DNA from 2 places in the Guptibacillus sedimenti genome. Region 2 is predicted to be linked to the other one. Evidence: riboswitches for the same ligand, from Rfam matches in the RefSeq annotation. Region 2 holds a riboswitch; the other holds the start of a gene.

Region 1 (9,610 bases), on a different contig from region 2:
CATTAATACCAGAATTGATAAAAATCCGAACCATAGGAACCGCTGTTCCAAGCGCAATGACTGTCCCAACCATTGTTTTTATGGAATCCATCATTGTATTTTTCACAGCTGTTCGTGTCATTTTATGGAGAAAGATGGTAACGACGATAACAACAATGAAAATAGTTCCAGGTAAGTACAAAGGTTCAAAAGAAGTACTGATCTCCGTTCCGAGAATGTCTTGCCAGCCTATCTTAACGGAACGGAGCCATCCTTTTATAGGAAGGAAATCCAACCTCGTAAGCACCAATAAAATCGCAACGAGCAAATAAGGAATCCAGGCTACACCTAATGAAAGAGAATGGTGAGGCTTCAAGTTCGTTTGGTTTACACGGTTGAAATCCCAGGGCTCATCAGGAAGAAGAAAGCCTCTTTTGGCAGCTGGAATCACGATGGAAAGGCCAACAAGCCCACCAATAATAGAAGGGAATTCAGGTCCTAGTAAAGTAGCTACGATAAAAGCAGGTACGGTAAAGCTAAATCCAGCAAATAAGGCGAACTTCCATATAGAGAGCCCCTCTTTCCAAGAATGATTTTCACCGAAAAAGCGCGTTAACATCATCACTAAGATTAAAGGAATTAACGTGCCGACAAAAAGATCAATCATGACAGCACTTTGAGTAATGGCCTGAAGGTACTCTCCCATTGACTGACTACCAATAGAAGTTGCTACTTGATCTGCAATGGCTGGTCCCTGTCTAAGCCCCTGATCTACACCAACGATAATAGGTGTTCCTACCGCTCCGAATGATACAGGACTACTATCTGCAATAAGCGCCATCGTAACGGCGGAAAGGGGAGGGAATCCAAGAGCAACTAGAAGCGGAGCACCAATTGCAGCTGGGGTACCAAACCCTGCTGCTCCTTCAATAAATGCACCAAACAACCAGGCAATAATAATGAGTTGAACCCGACGATCCATCGATATGCCCATAAATCCCGCTCGAATCGCATCAATCGCACCACTGTTTCGTAACGTATTTAAAAGCAGAATCGCTCCAAATACAATCCAGATAATCGATAAAGCAATGATCAGCCCTTCCATAGAAGCTGCCACAATTTGTATAACTGGTATTTTCCAAATAAAAAAAGCTACGATTGCAGTAAGTAGTAAACTTCCTGGCATAGCTGTAGTAGCCGGAAGGCGTAGTAGGACAAGCAAGATAAATACCGCAAGAATCGGCGTTAATGCCGCAAAAAGTTGGAGTCCATTCATTTTTCTCACCTTTTCTATGAGGTTAATGTGATCTCTTTCACATATAGCTTATCTAAAATCACCTAAACATTAAGTGACAAACCTCACACTTTAAAACAAACTAGGAAAAGAAAATCTGTTAAAATAGCTTTGAATCAATAATGAAGGAGCTGATATTATGTTAAAAAAAGTCGATTACTTTTTCTATCCTGTTGACGTTACCCAGCCTACTGGGGCAGAAGTGACGTATTATTGGGAAATTAGCGTGGCGGAATACGAAGGTAAAATCTATGCATATGCGAAGGCGGACGAATTTGGAAGAAAAATTCGCTGGCACCAAAGTGATCAGCCTGATAAAGAAAGTGCTCTTACAGTCATTCAAGAAAAATGTAAATCTCAAAGCAAGTAAGAAAAAAGCTAGCGAACTTTGCTAGCTTTTTTAGCACATCGTAACCTATCCAGGTTGTTCATTTTGGCATGCGTTCGGTACATTCAGGGTACGATGAAGAAAAATGGCCAACAAGATAGGATGACGAACGCATGAACCAGAAAATCATAATCCTTAGCACACTTTTATTAGCGCATATTCTCTTGTTTTTAAGCTTTGTTCACTATCCAGAAACGTTTTGGCCTGTTTTTACTGTCACACTTGCGATTTTAATTTTCCTAAGTGTGAAAACAGGAACGCTTTCGTTTCGAAAAATAACAATTAGCAACTGGTGTTATATCCTGATTAGTGCCATCTTGCTTTATGCGATTTCGTATATTGGAATAGAAGGAATCAAGTGGGTTTATCCCTCATTATTTGAAGACATGGAACGCTTTTACGATATTGTGGAACCAGTTAAAGCCTGGCATTTTATTAGTCTTATTCTAATCGTCATCCCAGGAGAAGAGATATATTGGAGAGGGTATATCCAGCAACAATTGAAACGGTATAAAAAAGGAGACACCATTTTCATCGCAACCATTTTATATGCGACAGCCCATCTTTACTCAGATGCCTATTTATTAGTAGCAGCAGCAATAGGCGGCGGAATGGCGTGGGGATGGCTATATGAAAAAACAAAAAATTTTTGGGTCCCACTCCTATCGCATATTCTTTTCGATCTTCTTATTCTCGTTTTTATTCCGCTACTTTAAGGAACAAATGACTTTTCCTAATGGGGAAGGTCGTTTTCTTTTTCACTCAATCCCTGCAAATGATGTCACTATTCTAGACTAAGCGGTTGCGACTTGGTTATACTTCTAGTAGTATTAGAATGAATGGCTAAGAATTGAAAAGAGGGTTATAAATGAAAGAATCAATATACGGATTAACGTTTGATCAGCTAACTGAATGGTTGCTAGAACGTGGTCACAAAAAATTCCGTGCCTCCCAAGTTTGGGATTGGCTCTATAAAAAACGTGTTAAAGAATTTTCTCAAATGAATAACGTAAATAAAGACTGTATTAAGCTATTGGAAGAGAATTTTGCTATCCAGACATTAACTCAAGAAATCAAGCAGGAATCTTCTGACGGTACGATTAAGTTCTTGTTCAAACTACAAGACGGAAACGTTATTGAAACGGTACTCATGCGTTTTCATTACGGTCAATCGGTCTGTGTGACGACACAAGTAGGTTGTAATATCGGTTGTTCCTTCTGTGCAAGTGGACTTCTTAAAAAGAGCCGTGACCTTACAAGTGGAGAAATTGTTGAGCAAATTATGAACGTTCAGCACGCCCTTGATGAAAAGGCTAATGAAGAACGCGTAAGTCACATTGTTATTATGGGAATTGGGGAACCATTTGATAACTACGATAATATGATGGACTTCCTTCATATCGTTAATTCTCAAAAAGGTCTTTGCATTGGCGCTCGCCATATCACGGTTTCTACAAGTGGACTTGCGAAGCAAATTTACGATTTTGCCAATGAAGATTTACAAGTGAACCTTGCGATCTCACTTCACGCGCCTAATGATGAGCTTCGAACCAAGATTATGAAAATCAATAAAGCTTATCCACTTGGAAAACTAATGCCTGCAATTGATTACTATCTTGAGAAAACCAACCGCAGAATTACGTTCGAGTATATCATGTTGAGAGATGTTAATGATCACGTAGAAGAAGCGAAACAACTCGCCAATCTACTAGCTGATAAGCGCCATCTTTCATACGTAAACTTGATTCCATACAACCCGGTTGATGATCACTCTTATCAGCGTAGTGAAAAAGAATCGATTCTTGCGTTCTATGATACGCTTAAGAAGAACGGCATTAACTGCGTGATCCGTCATGAGAACGGGACAGACATTGATGCAGCTTGCGGTCAGCTTCGTAGTAAGCAAGTGAAGAAACTAGAAAACGCAGGAAAATAGCACGAATAAAAAGACGCTCACCATAAATGGTGGCGTCTTTTTATATACAAAGGCAATCACACCAACCATTTTTTAATGCATACACTGAAAACAAGCTAGCTTGAGTTCAACTTGTGAGTAAGGAGACAAAATATGAAAGGTTTAATGATTGTTTTTAGTTTACTATGCATCTGGATTGGATCTGGACTATACACGGATTATCAACGTGAAAGCCTACCTTTTGAGTTAATGGGGGAAGATACAAGCATAAAGTCTGGATATAACGATATTTATATTTTTAGAGAAAATAAACAAATTACTTCACTTGAAGTGTTCGATCAAACTAGAGAACGGGTAAAAGTATATCAAATAGATGATTTAAAGGACCTATACCCATCAGCTTCTTATATAAAAGGAGAAGTGAAAGAAGGAAAACTCTATCTTTTATACGATGAAGGCGGAAAAGTTGTTTCCAAAAGAGTTGTAGTTGGTGCCAGAGGATCTTTATCATTTATGCCTGAAAGAAAATAAATTTTCCTAACAAATCGCCAATTCGTTTTCAGGATTGGCTTTTCTTCTTATAAGAATTAAGTTGATCGGGTCATCACAACAGCAATACCTGTTATAATGGCGTTACTATTGCATAGAGAGGGATTTATATGACAAAGAGCCTTACGAACTCTGAGAGAGATCAAATACTACAAGATCTTACATTTGACCAACAATCATATCTTATGAATATTCTTAAACGAGGTAAAAAAACAGCATTTGCGAATGTGATTGCTCAAAGTAAAGGAAGAATGATTCCAAACGGAGCTACTGATGAGGAAATTGGAATGTTGCTTGACGATTGGATACTAGACGATTACCTGGATGCAGGCGCTGTCTCAGAAGATCTAAAATGCGAATGTGGTCGTGCATTACGCTATCAATATATTGTTCGACATGTAAAAACAGGTGAAGTGCGTCGTTTTGGTATTAATCATTTCGAAGAACACACTGGCTTACCAGGTACCATCGTAAAAGAAGTTGTACAAGGTTTTACAAAAATTGATTATGAGTTAGATGAACTCTTATTAAAAATGCAAAACGGCTCTCCTACATATGACATCCCTGAAGGTTTGAAGCTACCAACCGATATTGAAGAGCCACTTTCCTTACAACTTCCGTTACTTGATCGACAAGAAAAACGGTTAAATAGTTTAATCAGAAGTTACCGTGAAGAAAAAGAAGCGTTACAAAGAGGTAGTAATACGTTAGAGGCTTTAGATATCCCAACACAGAAAAAAGAAGACTTGAAACCTAAAGAAACTCTAACTCAAGATGAGTTACAAGGCTCTTTTGATTTGTTCGCTGAAGAAGCGCAGGAACCTTTACAAGAAATAACAAGTGAGAAACCGAAAGAAACTTATTTTGTGGGAGATCTTTCGTTTCCAACTCAGAAAGCGATAGACGGCTATATTCAACAAGGTACAGAGAGTGCGTTGATGATTTGCGAGCTCTTAATCAAAGAAGGAAAAGTTCAAGACAAACGCTACTCGACAAAGAAACCGAAAATTTACTATGCAGTTTGCACGTATCTCGATTCTTATGTGGCATCGGGCTCCATGTCTGTTGAGCCGCTTGGACGGGAAGATCGCATTTATCGATTAAAAAGAGGACGATGATCCTGACATTTCATAATTATCAGATAAAGCATTGACATTTCATTATACCAGGTCTATAATTTCAAACATGTTCGAAAATTAAATCAATACTCTTATCAAGAGTGGCGGAGGGAATAGGCCCTATGATGCCCGGCAACCTTTCAACTTCAGTTGAAGCTGGTGCCAAATCCTACAGATGATGTCATCTGGAAGATAAGAGGAGGATTCTGTTAGTAATCCCTCTTCTTATTTTTTAAGAAGAGGGATTTTTTATTTTACAGAGAATAAGGAGCTGTTACACATGAAAAGAACACTTCAACAACGCCTGCAAGATGGCCCAGTCATTTGCGGGGAAGGTTATCTGTTTGAATTAGAACGACGTGGTTATCTCCAAGCAGGATCATTCGTGCCAGAAGTTGCCCTAGATAATCCCGAAGCTCTTAAACAAACCTATCGAGATTATATGCTTGCAGGATCTGATGTCGTGCTAGCTTTTACGTATAATGGCCACCGAGAGAAAATGAGAATTATTGGAAAAGAAGAGTTGCTAGAGCCCCTCAATCGACAAGCGATTCGTCTTGCAAAAGAGGTAGCAAAAGAACACCCTGAAGAAGAAGCACTTGTAGCAGGCAATATATCAAACACAAATCTATTTGACCCTGACGATGAAGACAGTAAAGAACAAATTCGTTCCATGTTTGCTGAAATGGTAAAATGGAGTAAAGAAGAAGGCGTTGATTTCATTAATGGGGAAACATTTTATTATTACGAAGAAGCGAAAATAGCCTTAGAAGAAATTCAAAAACATGATCTTCCAGCAGTTATTACACTTGGACTTATGAGTGAAAACATTTTAAGAGACGGCTATACCGTTGAGGAAGCTTGCCGGTTGCTAGAAGAACATGGAGCGCTAGTTGTAGGAATGAACTGTTTTCGAGGACCCGCTACAATGCAGCCATACATCGAGAAGATTAGGCAGTCTGTTACTGGATATGTTGGCGCACTCCCCATTCCTTATCGCACCACAGAAGAACATCCAACATTTTTTAACTTACCTGATGGCGGCTGTGCCTGTACATTGCCTACAGAGACAACCTTTCCAACATCTCTCGATCCACTTTATTGCAACCGTTATGAATTAGCAGAATGGGCAAAAGAAGCAAAAAGTGTCGGGGTAAATTATTTTGGACTATGTTGTGGTGCTTCTCCAAGTATGTTGAGAGAAGTCGCTGAAACAGTAGGTAGAAAAGCTGTGAATTCTATTTACTCTCCAAATATGGAGAAACATTTTCTGTTTGGATCAGATGAATCGTTAAAGAAAAACAATACGGCATATCGACAGAAGGCATAGATGATGACAAAACGGAGCGGGAAACCTCTCCGTTTTTTACTGCAAAAAGAATAGGCCAGTAACGTATTGGCAATAACGATAAAAAGAAAGTGAAAATGGAACCAATACAGATATGTCTGCATGTAATAAAACATCAATACATTTTACGATTGATCCCGGCCCGATTTTTGTTATAAAAGCAGCTTTTCGCAATGAAAAATCTTGCTTTTTATATCCTTAGCGTAAGATTCATTTGAAAATAGTAGCTTCTTTTGTCAAAATGATCATATTCAGACATCAGTTGTGTTATTATTTTAAATGTGTTTGAATATGTGACACAACGAAACTCTAATGAAATCATAACAAAAAGAACTTGTTTTATAAGCGAGGTAGCCTATGGATAATCAAAATGTAATAAATGAACTCCGCTCGATTTTGCCAGAAGCGGAATTGAAAATAAATGAGCCTTTAAATGCCCACACCTATACTAGGATGGGTGGATGTGCAGATGTTCTTGTTTTTCCTAACACAATTGAAGATGCAAGAGCTGCGGTAGAATATGCTTTTCAAAAAAAATATCCTTTAACGATACTCGGGAAAGGTTCGAATGTAATCATTCAAGATGGTGGTATTCGCGGTATTGTCTTGAATCTATCTTCTTTAAAATCGATTAATAAAAAAGACAAAAAAGTGATTGCTCAAGCAGGCGCTCGAATTATTGATGCATCTGAATTTGCGCGTGATGGCAAACTTAGCGGTCTCGAGTTTGCATGTGGTATACCAGGTTCTGTTGGTGGAGCTGTTTATATGAACGCAGGAGCATACGGTGGAGAGATAGCTGATTGTCTCGAAAGTGTGCTCGCTGTAACGAAAGAAGGAAAGTTAATTAAATTAACCGCTGATGAACTTGATTTATCTTATCGTCACAGTAACGTAGATGAAAAAGGTTTGCTTGTTTTAGAAGCAACCTTCGCTCTAAAAGATGGCGACTATAATGAAATCAAAGCGATCATGGATGACCTAACTGAGAAGCGCGAAACAAAACAGCCGCTAGAATACCCTTCTTGTGGTAGTGTATTTAAACGTCCTCCTGGACTATTTGCAGGTAAATTAATTCAGGACTCTGAACTCCAAGGTACACGAATCGGTGGGGCCGAAGTTTCTAAAAAGCATGCTGGATTTATTGTAAATATCGATAATGCTACTGCAACAGACTATTTGGATGTGATTCATCACGTTCAAAGAACAGTAAAAGAAAAGTTTGATGTCGAGCTTGAACGTGAAGTACGCGTTATTGGTGAACCACCTGAGCAAGCATAAAGAGAAGTCAGCCACTCAATTGAGCGGCTGTTTTTTTGTGATTTATTTAAGATAGACAACTTTTGATCATACTGTGAACAAATTCAATCTGCACGATAAGTGCACAATTTCTAGATAAAGTAGTCTTTGATGGTAAATGAAACCAATCATAGGAGGGTATATATGAAAACAAAAAAAGTTATTTTAGGATTAGGATTATCACTATCACTTATTCTTGCAGCATGTGGAAACAATAACGAGGGCATAAATCAGGAGTCCGAAAACAACCAATCGACTTCTAACACTTCAGCAAACTCCGAGAATCACATGGAAGAGATGGAACACTCCGGCTCTTCAGAAGTACCTGAAGGGTTAAAAAGGGCTGAAAATCCTGCTTATCCAGAAGGCAGTAAAGCAATCATTGAAACAGATCATATGAAAGGAATGAAAGGTGCAGAAGCCACGATCTCAGGAGCTTTTGAAACTACCTCATATGTTGTTTCCTATATGCCTACGAATGGTGGAGAACTTGTAGAGAATCACAAATGGGTGATCCACGAGGAACTTGATCAACCTGATAACGCGCCTTTAACACCCGGTACAGAAGTAACGCTTAATGCTTCCCATATGAAAGGGATGGAAGGAGCCAATGCAACAATTGATTCAGCCAACCAAACTACTGTTTATATGATAGACTATATGCCGACAACTGGAGGCGAAGAGGTAACCAATCATAAATGGGTAACGGAAGATGAATTATCTCCTATTGAGCAATAAAGTTTATAGATGTCGCGCAATGGCGAATGAATAAGACAACACATAAAGGATGAATTGTTTTGAAGAAACATTGGATAATAATTTTTGGGGCGCTGCTTCTTATTATTGCAGGATGTCAGGAAGAAAACTCAAAACCAGTAGAAAGCAATAATGAGGTAAAGGAAACCCAAAAGAAAGAAAAAGAAACGGCATCGTTATCAGAATCAAACTTTTATAAACCGACTTCACGCAAGCAAATTAACCATGTTCATGGAATCGGGTATCCTGGCAATCAACATGAATTATTCGTGGCGACTCATCTAGGACCGCTGATTTATCTTGATGGAACCTGGTATGAAGCTAAAGCAAACAACCATGACTATATGGGCTTCCAGGCCGCGTCTGATGGTTTTTATAGTAGTGGACACCCTGGCGAAGCATCCGATTTACCAAATCCGCTCGGATTAATCAAAAGTACTGATCGAGGAAAGACGCTCGAGCAGCTAGGTTTTCAAGGAGAATCTGATTTTCACTATTTAGCGGTAGGCTATGAAACGCACAGCATTTATGCCGTAAATCAACAGAAGAACAGCGAAATGGACATAGGTGTTTATTATAGTGAGGATGCAAGTGATTGGAATCAAGTAAACTTAAAGGGGACTCCCGATCAAATTAATGGGATTTTCGCTCACCCTAGTGATGCTAACGTCGTAGCCATAACTTCGCCAAAGGGACTTTACCTTTCTGAAGATCAAGGAGAGTCGTTTACACCAATGACAAAGGGCAGCTCTATCACCTCAATGGTCTTTCTTAAAGACCGTATCATCTTCGCCAAACAGGGAGCAGCTAGCCAACTTGTGTCCCTTAAGAACAGAGAAGAAACGCCCATTTCTATGCCGAACAAAATAGAAAAGGCGATTGATTATCTCGCGGTGAATCCACAAAATGAAAATGAGATTTCTTTTCATACATCTGATGGTAGTCTCTATCAAACAAAAGATGG
Region 2 (9,610 bases):
TAAAAGGGAAAAAAATCGCGGTAATTGGGTATGGATCTCAAGGTCACGCTCATGCTTTAAATCTTCGTGAAAGCGGATTTGATGTAACGGTAGGCCTAAGAAAAGGACGCTCCTGGAATCAAGCAGAAGAAGATGGCTTTGCAGTAAAAACAGTAAAAGACGCAAGTGATGAAGCCGATGTTATCATGATTCTTCTTCCAGATGAGTATCAGCCGGAAGTATACAAAGAGGAAATCGAGCCGGGTCTTCGTGCTGGTAATGCACTTGTTTTTGCCCATGGCTTTAACGTTCATTTCAACCAGGTTGTTCCTCCATCCGATGTAGATGTTTTCCTTGTTGCTCCTAAAGGGCCAGGACACCTTGTAAGAAGAACATTTGAAGATGGTGCAGGCGTTCCAGCTCTATTTGGTGTATATCAGGATGTATCTGGTGACGCAAAAGAACTAGCCCTTGCTTATGCAAAAGGAATTGGCGGTGCTCGTGCAGGTGTTCTTGAAACATCCTTTAAAGAAGAAACCGAAACAGATCTCTTCGGTGAACAGGCCGTTCTTTGTGGCGGATTGTCTTCACTTGTGAAGGCTGGATTCGAAACATTGACAGAAGCTGGCTATCAACCGGAAGTGGCGTACTTTGAATGCTTGCACGAACTAAAGCTTATTGTTGATTTGATGTATGAAGATGGTATTGCTGGAATGCGTTATTCCATCTCTGACACAGCTCAGTGGGGTGACTTTGTATCAGGTCCGCGTGTCGTTGATGCTGATACAAAAGCACGCATGAAAGATATCCTTGAAGATATCCAGACAGGTAAATTTGCAAAGGGCTGGATTCTAGAAAATAAACTAAATCGTCCAGAATTCCACGCGATTAACGAGAAAGAGAAGAATCATCCAATCGAACAAGTAGGAAAAGAGCTTCGTGCGATGATGCCATTTGTGAAACCAAAATCTAAGAAGGAAGTGGTTACCAGTGCAAAAGATTAATGTATTCGATACAACGCTTCGTGACGGAGAACAGTCAGCCGGAGTCAATCTGAATGCATTAGAAAAACTGGAAATCGCAAAGCAACTTGAGCGTCTTGGTGTAGACATCATGGAAGCAGGCTTTCCTGCTGCTTCCAAAGGTGACTTTCAAGGTGTGAAAAACATTGCTGAAACCGTAAGAAATGTTTCTGTAACAGGTCTTGCGAGAGCAAACATGAAAGACATTGATGCAGCCTGGGAAGCCCTTAAAGGTGGTGCCGATCCAAGACTTCATGTTTTTCTAGCCACTTCCCCTATTCATATGACTCATAAGCTGAAGAAGACGCCAGAAGAAGTTGTAGAAACGGCTGTTGGTGCAGTAAAATACGCGAAGAAATTCTTTCCGAAAGTGCAGTGGTCGGCTGAAGATGCTTGTCGATCTGATCGAACTTTTCTAGCCAGAATTATTAAAGAAGTTATCGATGCTGGTGCATCTGTCATTAATATCCCAGACACGGTCGGCTATAGAAGTCCACAGGAATATGGGGAGCTTTTCACATATTTGCGAAACAATGTTCCGAACATTGAAGGTGTTGATTTATCTGCTCATTGCCATAATGATCTTGGGATGGCGGTAGCAAATTCTTTAGCTGCAATTGAATGTGGAGCAACTCAAATAGAAGGAACGATTAATGGTATTGGAGAGCGGGCGGGTAATGCCGCCATTGAGGAAGTAGCTGTTGCACTTCGAATCCGGAATGACTTTTACCAGGCAGAAACTGGATTGAAACTAGATGAAATTAAGCGCACAAGCAACCTTGTCAGCAAGCTTACTGGCATGGCAGTGCCAGGGAATAAAGCAGTTGTTGGCGCCAATGCATTTGCACATGAATCTGGTATTCACCAGGATGGTGTATTAAAAGAGAAAACGACCTATGAAATTATTAGTCCACAGCTGATAGGAGTTCAGTCTAACAGCCTCGTTCTTGGAAAACATTCTGGTCGACATGCCTTCAGAGATAAGGTGAAAGAACTCGGTTTTGAACTAGATGAAGCAAAGATTAATGAAGCATTTGCTGATTTTAAAGACTTGGCTGATAAGAAAAAGCAAGTAACAGAAGATGATCTGTTCGCACTATTAACGGATATTCAAACAGATGAATTTGTTGATAAATATGAGATTCATAGTATTCAAGTTCAATATGGGACAGCAAATATTCCGACGGCTACAATTTCAATCGAGAAGCCTGATGGAACGATGATTCAGCAAGCTGGAACGGGTTCTGGTAGTGTGGAAGCCATTTACAACACGCTTGAAGAAATGATCCCAGGCACGCTTCAACTTCAAGATTATCGGATTAATTCGGTTGGCGGTGGCAGAGATGCTCTTGCTGAAGTTCATGTTCGTGTTATGTACAACGGAATTGAATCGAATGGTCGAGGCACTGCTCAAGATGTTCTAGAGTCCTCAGCAATTGCTTACTTAAACGCAGTGAATCGCGTTCTTGCTCGAGAAAGCTATCAAGTAAAAAAACAAGCGCACGTCTAACAGGGAGGTTAGAAGGATGAAGAGAAAAGTTGCGGTATTACCAGGTGATGGCATTGGCAAAGAAGTAATGGAAGGAACGATGAAAGTTCTGAATGCCGTGGCAGATCGATTTGGCCATACGTTTGAATTTCACTTTGCAAGAATCGGAGGGGCGGCTATTGATCAAGAAGGTATGCCTTTACCCGAAGAAACTTTAAGCATTTGTAAAAAGAGTGATGCTGTTCTTCTTGGTGCAGTTGGTGGGCCTAAGTGGGAAAACCTTCCTGGTCATCTTCGTCCTGAACGGGGTCTTCTTGGTATTCGTAAAGAGCTAGGCTTGTTTGCAAACCTGCGTCCAGTAACAGCATTTGACAGTTTAATCGATGCTTCTCCCCTTAAACCAGATCGAATTAGAGGCGTGGACATGTTGATTGTTCGTGAATTAACAGGTGGATTGTATTTTGGTACACCAAGCGAGCGTCGCAACAACGGGAAAGAAGTGGTCGATACGCTTCATTATACAAGGGATGAAATTGAGCGAATTGTTGACCAGGGCTTTGAAGCAGCACGGAAGCGAAATAAGAAGCTAACAAGCGTCGATAAAGCGAACGTTCTAGAATCAAGCCGAATGTGGAGAGAAGTTGTGGAAGAAAAGGCACTCGCTTATCCGGATGTTGAAGTGGAACATATGCTGGTTGATGCCGCAGCAATGAAGATGGTTCAAAACCCAGCTCATTTTGATGTGATTGTAACAGAAAATCTATTTGGCGATATTTTAAGCGATGAAGCATCCATGATTACAGGATCACTCGGCATGCTACCGTCAGCAAGTCTTCGCAGTGATGGATTTGGCATGTATGAGCCCGTGCACGGTTCAGCACCGGATATTGCTGGGAAGAACATTGCGAATCCACTTGCGATGATGTTATCAGGGGCGATGATGCTGAAGTATTCATTCGATATGAAGGAAGAAGCAGATGCCATCGAAAAGGCCGTGAAGGAAGTTCTGGATGCAGGCTATTATACGAGTGATTTAGCAAGTAGTCGAACGAATGCACTCGGAACAGACGCAATGGTGAAGAAAGTGATCTATCAACTAGAAGAAGCCGGTGCTACGGCAGGGATCATGGAAGCCTACGCTTAATGACAAATAGGTAAAAGGGGGATCAGTGTGGAGCCAAAAACAATTATTGAGAAAATTTGGGATAAACATGTTGTGCATGAAGAAGAGGGTAGCCCGGATCTCCTGTATATAGATTTACATCTTGTACATGAAGTCACTTCTCCGCAGGCCTTTGAAGGTCTGCGGATGAACAATAGACGCGTAAGAAGACCGGATTTAACCTTTGCTACGATGGATCATAACGTGCCTACGATTGCACGCCACATTATTAATGATCCAGTATCTAAGGTGCAAATGGAGAAGCTAGAAGAGAATTGCAACGAGTTCGGTGTGGAAATTGCTGATATAAATCATCCAGATCAGGGAATTGTGCACGTCATCGGTCCTGAGCTTGGGTTAACTCAGCCAGGAAAAACAATTGTTTGTGGAGATAGTCATACATCAACACATGGTGCGTTTGGTGCTCTAGCCTTTGGAATCGGAACGAGCGAAGTAGAGCATGTTCTTGCAACACAAACGCTCTGGCAATCACGTCCGAAAACCATTGAAATACGCGTGAACGGCCGTCTTGGTGCTGGAGTAACAGCTAAAGACTTAATTCTTGCCGTTATTGCCAAGTTTGGTGTGAATGCAGGGACGGGAGCAGTTGTTGAGTATACGGGTGAAGCGATTCGAAACATGTCAATGGAAGAGCGGATGACCGTTTGTAATATGTCCATCGAAGCTGGTGCAAAAGCGGGACTTATTAGTCCTGATGAAACGACTTTTTCCTATTTAAAAGGGAAGAGACATGTTCCAGCAAACGAAGCGTTCAATGAAGCAGTCGCTGAGTGGAAAGAGCTTGCAACTGATCCAGGTGCAACGTATGATGAAGTGCTTGAAATTGGCGCTGAAGAAATTGAACCACAAGTGACGTGGGGAACGAATCCTTCGATGGGCTCTTCTGTCTATGCTCGAATCCCTTTCCCTGAAGATTCCGAAGATCCAGGTGACCAAAAAGCAATCAAACAGGCCCTTGCTTATATGGATCTTAAACCGGGTACGCAGATTCAAAACATTGCGATTCAATATGTCTTTATCGGATCGTGTACGAATTCACGATTAAGTGATTTGCGAGCTGCGGCTGAAATTGTTCGGGGGCGAAAAGTCCATGAAAGTGTTACAGCGCTAGTTGTACCTGGTTCTAAGTCGGTCAAGAACGCTGCTGAAGCGGAAGGGCTAGATAAGGTATTTCAAGAAGCTGGGTTTGAATGGCGAGAAGCAGGGTGTAGCATGTGTCTTGCGATGAATGATGATATTGTTCCTCCGGGAGAGCGCTGCGCGTCGACCTCTAATCGAAATTTCGAAGGTCGCCAGGGCAACGGTTCCCGAACACACCTTGTAAGCCCAGCGATGGCTGCAGCTGCAGCTATTGAAGGACGATTTACTGATGCTAGAAAAATAAAACCACTTGTGATGTAAAAAGGAGTGAGACGCCCTGGAACCGATTAATGAATACAAAGGGATTGTTTATCCCCTTGAACAAGTGAACGTCGATACCGATCAAATTATTCCAAAGCAGTTTTTGAAAAGGATTGAGCGAAAAGGCTTCGGTCAATTTCTTTTCTATAACTGGCGTTTTGATGATGATGGAAAGCCTCGTGAAGATTTTAGCTTAAATGAAGCGCAATATCAGCATGCCTCTATTCTTGTAGCTGGAAAAAACTTTGGGTGTGGGTCTTCAAGAGAACACGCTCCGTGGGCTTTGCTTGATTATGGCTTTCGCGTCATCATAGCGACGAGTTTTGCTGACATTTTTTATAACAACTGTGTAAAAAATGGTATCCTTCCTGTTGCGCTTGATCAAGAAGTTATCGCTGAGCTTTTTCAAAAGGCAAAAGACGGATACGAGCTTCAAGTTGACCTGCGAAAACAAGAAGTTCGTGATGGAGAAAGCATTCATGCTTCTTTCAAAATTGATCCTTATTGGAAAGAAATGCTGTTAAATGGTTGGGATGAAGTATCTCGTACGTTGTCCCTTGAAGAAAAGATTAAATTGTATGAAGAAAAACAACTTGTAGGAGAGTGAATGACGTTGGGAATTACCAGGAGAAATATAACGTTCATGTCGTAGAAGCAATGGAGAATTTGCTGGAGGCGGTTCACCGTACACCGCTTCAGCAATCTACAACGCTGAATGGGTTTACAAATAAAGATGTCTTCTTAAAGATGGAGAACCTCCAACGAACGGGGTCATTTAAACTACGCGGTGCTTACAATAAGGTTGCCTCACTAACGGAAATCGAAGCCGCTCGAGGAATCGTTGCCGCTTCAGCAGGTAACCATGCTCAGGGAGTAGCGCTATCTGCGAAGGAGCGAGGCATCAAAGCAAAGATTTATATGCCGATTCATACCCCAACAAGTAAAATTGAAGCGACCCGATCTTATGGCGCAGAGGTTGTACTTGAAGGCGAATCCTATAACGAAGCGTTTAGTGGAGCGGATCGAGAGCGTGTTGAAAAAGGGGCAACATTTGTTCATGCGTTTGACGACCCTGTTGTTATGGCAGGACAAGGAACCGTTGCACTTGAAATGATGCAACAATGTCCTGACTTAGATACGATTCTTGTTCCCGTTGGAGGTGGAGGATTATTAGCAGGAATGGCGCTGGCAATAAAGTCGTTCTTTCCTCACGTCAAAATCATTGGAATCCAGGCTTCGGAAGCATCTGCGACATGGAATCGATTTAAAGGTACTGGTCCTCTCGTTCTTCAATCAGTAAAATCGATTGCCGATGGCATCTCTGTGAAGGAAGCAGGAAAACGAACGTATCCAATTATCGAAGAACTCGTTGACGATATGATGACTGTTTCTGAAGAAGAAATTGCTGCTGCAATCGTCTTTATGCTTGAAAGACATAAGACACTTGTTGAAGGCGCTGGTGCGGCATCTGTCGCGGCTGTCTTGTGTAAATCAAGCCGGTTGGAAGGTAGCAAAATTGGGGCTGTTGTGAGTGGAGGAAATGCTGATCTTGAGAAATTAGCTCTTTACAAACAACTTTCTGAGCGAACAAAAACCATCAGGCGAATCAGCTGATGGTTTTCTCTTGGTTAATAACAGTTAATATGTTTGATTATTGTGACTTTTTGCTCAGTAATTGACACTCATAAAGTACCATGCTAGAATTCAATTTAGCACTTAACCACAGTAAAGTAATTTTAATTTTATAATCTCTTATTCAGAGAGGTGGAGGGACTGGCCCTATGAAGCCCGGCAACCGTCAAACGACTCGTTTGAAAAGGTGCCAATTCCTGCAAAGCGATTGCTTTGAGAAATGAGAGGAAGACATTGATTGATAACATGCCTTTCTACTCAAAGTAGAAGGGCATTTTTAAAATCATTTTTTTTAAGTGCTTCAAGGTAAAGAATAAAAGCATGGGACTAAAGTCCTTTTTCAGGAAGCTGGTACAACATGCAAATGCATAAAGGATGTGAGACATGTGATTGAGCTTAAAGGCATTAATAAAACCTTCTTTTCGAAGTCTGGAAAGGTAGAGGCCGTTAAGAATGTTAACCTTTCAGTGAAAAAAGGGGAAATCTTCGGAGTTATCGGATACAGTGGCGCCGGAAAAAGTACGCTAATTCGGATGCTCAACCTGCTTGAGAGACCGACGGACGGTACGGTCACGGTGGCAGGAAATAATTTATCCTCTCTTAAAGGAAAAGATCTACGTGCGGCAAGACAGGAAATCGGAATGATCTTCCAGCACTTTAATATTCTTTGGTCAAGAACAGTGCGTGATAACATCGCGTTTCCACTCGAAATATCAGGTGTTTCCAAAGAGAAACGAATGAAGCGTGTCGATGAATTAATTAAGCTTGTTGGACTTGAAGGACGAGAAGCCGCTTATCCATCACAGCTAAGTGGGGGACAAAAGCAGCGTGTTGGTATTGCGCGAGCGCTTGCGAATAACCCTAAGGTATTGCTTTGTGATGAAGCAACATCTGCTCTAGATCCTAAAACAACGGATAGCATTCTCGAACTTCTGACAGAAATTAACCAGAAACTTGGTTTAACTATTGTCTTGATTACCCATGAAATGCACGTTATTCGTAAAATTTGTCACCGAGTGGCAGTGATGGAGAACGGTAGAGTAGTTGAGAACGGTTCAGTACTTGAAGTCTTTCATCATCCGCAAGAAGAAATAACAAAAGATTTCGTGAATCAGTTAAGTGAGCCTGAAGAAATGAAGGAATCGATTGCACATTTAGCAGCAAGCCAGGAGGGTGAACTCGTCCAGTTTACGTTCCTCAAAGGTAAAACGGGGTCACCGCTTGTAACAGAGTTAATTCGTCAGTTTGATATTGAAGTAAACATTATTCAAGGAAAAATCTCTCATACGCAAGATGGCCCTTATGGTAAGCTATCTGTCTTTCTTAAAGGTGAACCGACTGTCGTCGAAAGTGCACTGAAGTATGTTCGTGAGCAAGGTGTAGAAGCGGAGGTGATTACGAATGGTTGAATCACTATTTCCTAATGTGAACTGGGAATCGATGTGGGAAGCGACTATTCAAACAGCTTACATGACGGCAATTTCCGTGCTAGCAACGTTTATTCTCGGTATTCTTCTTGGACTACTATTGTTTCTAACCGGAAGGGGAAACATATGGGAGAACAAGTTTGTTAATAGCATTATTGCTGGAATCGTAAACTTATTTCGCTCGATCCCGTTTATCATTTTAATCATTCTACTCATTCCGCTTTCTGTTTACATTATTGGAACGATGCTTGGCGCGAATGCAGCTCTTCCAGCTCTTATTGCAGGTGCGGCACCATTTTATGCGCGAATGGTTGAAATTGCTCTTCGGGAAGTGGATAAAGGTGTGATTGAAGCATCTCAGTCAATGGGGGCATCGAATGGGGAGATTATATTTAAAGTTCTCCTTCCTGAAGCAATGCCAGCCCTCATTTCGGGTATTACCGTAACGGCGATTGCGCTTGTAAGCTACACCGCAATGGCTGGTGTGGTTGGTGCAGGGGGACTTGGGAACCTCGCTTATCTTGAAGGCTTCCAAAGAAACAATCCTGACGTGACGCTTGTTGCGACCGTATTAATTTTGGTTATTGTTGCGATTCTTCAGATTGCTGGAGATTTAGCAACGCGAGTTATAGATAAACGATAAAAAAAGGAGAGAATATCATGAAGAAATTTTTATCCCTATTTGCAGTCCTTACTCTTGCAGTACTTGCAGCGTGTGGCAACAATAGTGGAAACAGTGAAGGATCTGGAGAAGGCGAAGATTCAAAGAAAATCGTAGTAGGTGCTTCAAACATTCCACATGCTGAAATTCTTGAAGAAGCAAAGCCGATGCTTGAAGAAAAAGGCGTAGAGCTAGAAGTTAAAACGTTCCAGGATTACATTCTACCGAATAAGACGCTAGCAAATGGTGAATTAGATGCAAACTACTTCCAAACCATTCCTTATATGGAGTTGCAAATGGAAGAAAACGATACTTATGATTTTGTTAACGCTGGAGGCATTCACATTGAGCCAATCGGTGTTTATTCACAAGATTATAAGAGCTTAGAGGAGCTTCCCGATGGTGCTCAGATCATTATGAGTAACTCTGTTTCTGACCATGGACGTATGCTTTCTTTACTCGAAGCCCAAGGACTTATCACACTAAAAGAAGGCGTGAAGGCTTCTGATGCAACAGTAGAAGATATTGCAGAAAACCCTAAAAACATTGATTTTAAAACAGACGTAGAAGCTTCACTTCTTCCACAGATCTACCAGCAAGGTGAAGGTGATGCGGTTATGATCAACACAAACTATGCGATCGATGCGGGTCTAAATCCTCAAGAAGATGCCATTGCTCTTGAAGATTCCGACTCACCTTACGTGAACGTAATTACTGTCAATAAAGGTGATGAAGATAACGAAGCGATTCAAGCATTAGTTGAGGTTTTACATTCTGATGAAATTCAGAGCTTTATTGAAGAAGAATATGATGGTG

What was found. Region 2 has a riboswitch for S-adenosylmethionine ahead of PQ578_RS03945 (methionine ABC transporter ATP-binding protein). Riboswitches for the same ligand answer to the same signal wherever they lie in the genome.
Region 1: it holds a riboswitch for S-adenosylmethionine, as region 2 does, so the genes downstream of both, PQ578_RS15655 (homocysteine S-methyltransferase family protein) here and PQ578_RS03945 (methionine ABC transporter ATP-binding protein) in region 2, are expected to answer to the same signal.

Annotation. Positions count from the first base shown of each region.
Region 1 covers NZ_JAQQWV010000003.1:232,294-241,903, reverse strand. The annotation lists gene PQ578_RS15685 (L-lactate permease) at 1-1,255, opposite strand, end outside; gene PQ578_RS15680 (hypothetical protein) at 1,413-1,643, shown strand; gene PQ578_RS15675 (CPBP family intramembrane glutamic endopeptidase) at 1,775-2,377, shown strand; gene rlmN (dual-specificity RNA methyltransferase RlmN) at 2,530-3,597, shown strand; gene PQ578_RS15665 (hypothetical protein) at 3,730-4,107, shown strand; gene PQ578_RS15660 (DUF3895 domain-containing protein) at 4,236-5,243, shown strand; SAM riboswitch class I at 5,333-5,442, shown strand; gene PQ578_RS15655 (homocysteine S-methyltransferase family protein) at 5,524-6,573, shown strand; gene murB (UDP-N-acetylmuramate dehydrogenase) at 6,949-7,872, shown strand; gene PQ578_RS15645 (YdhK family protein) at 8,035-8,628, shown strand; gene PQ578_RS15640 (F510_1955 family glycosylhydrolase) at 8,688-9,610, shown strand, end outside.
Region 2 covers NZ_JAQQWV010000001.1:804,136-813,745, forward strand. The annotation lists gene ilvC (ketol-acid reductoisomerase) at 1-983, shown strand, start outside; gene PQ578_RS03920 (2-isopropylmalate synthase) at 970-2,511, shown strand; gene leuB (3-isopropylmalate dehydrogenase) at 2,528-3,634, shown strand; gene leuC (3-isopropylmalate dehydratase large subunit) at 3,662-5,074, shown strand; gene leuD (3-isopropylmalate dehydratase small subunit) at 5,091-5,681, shown strand; gene ilvA (threonine ammonia-lyase) at 5,678-6,688, shown strand; SAM riboswitch class I at 6,824-6,933, shown strand; gene PQ578_RS03945 (methionine ABC transporter ATP-binding protein) at 7,093-8,115, shown strand; gene PQ578_RS03950 (methionine ABC transporter permease) at 8,108-8,776, shown strand; gene PQ578_RS03955 (MetQ/NlpA family ABC transporter substrate-binding protein) at 8,794-9,610, shown strand, end outside.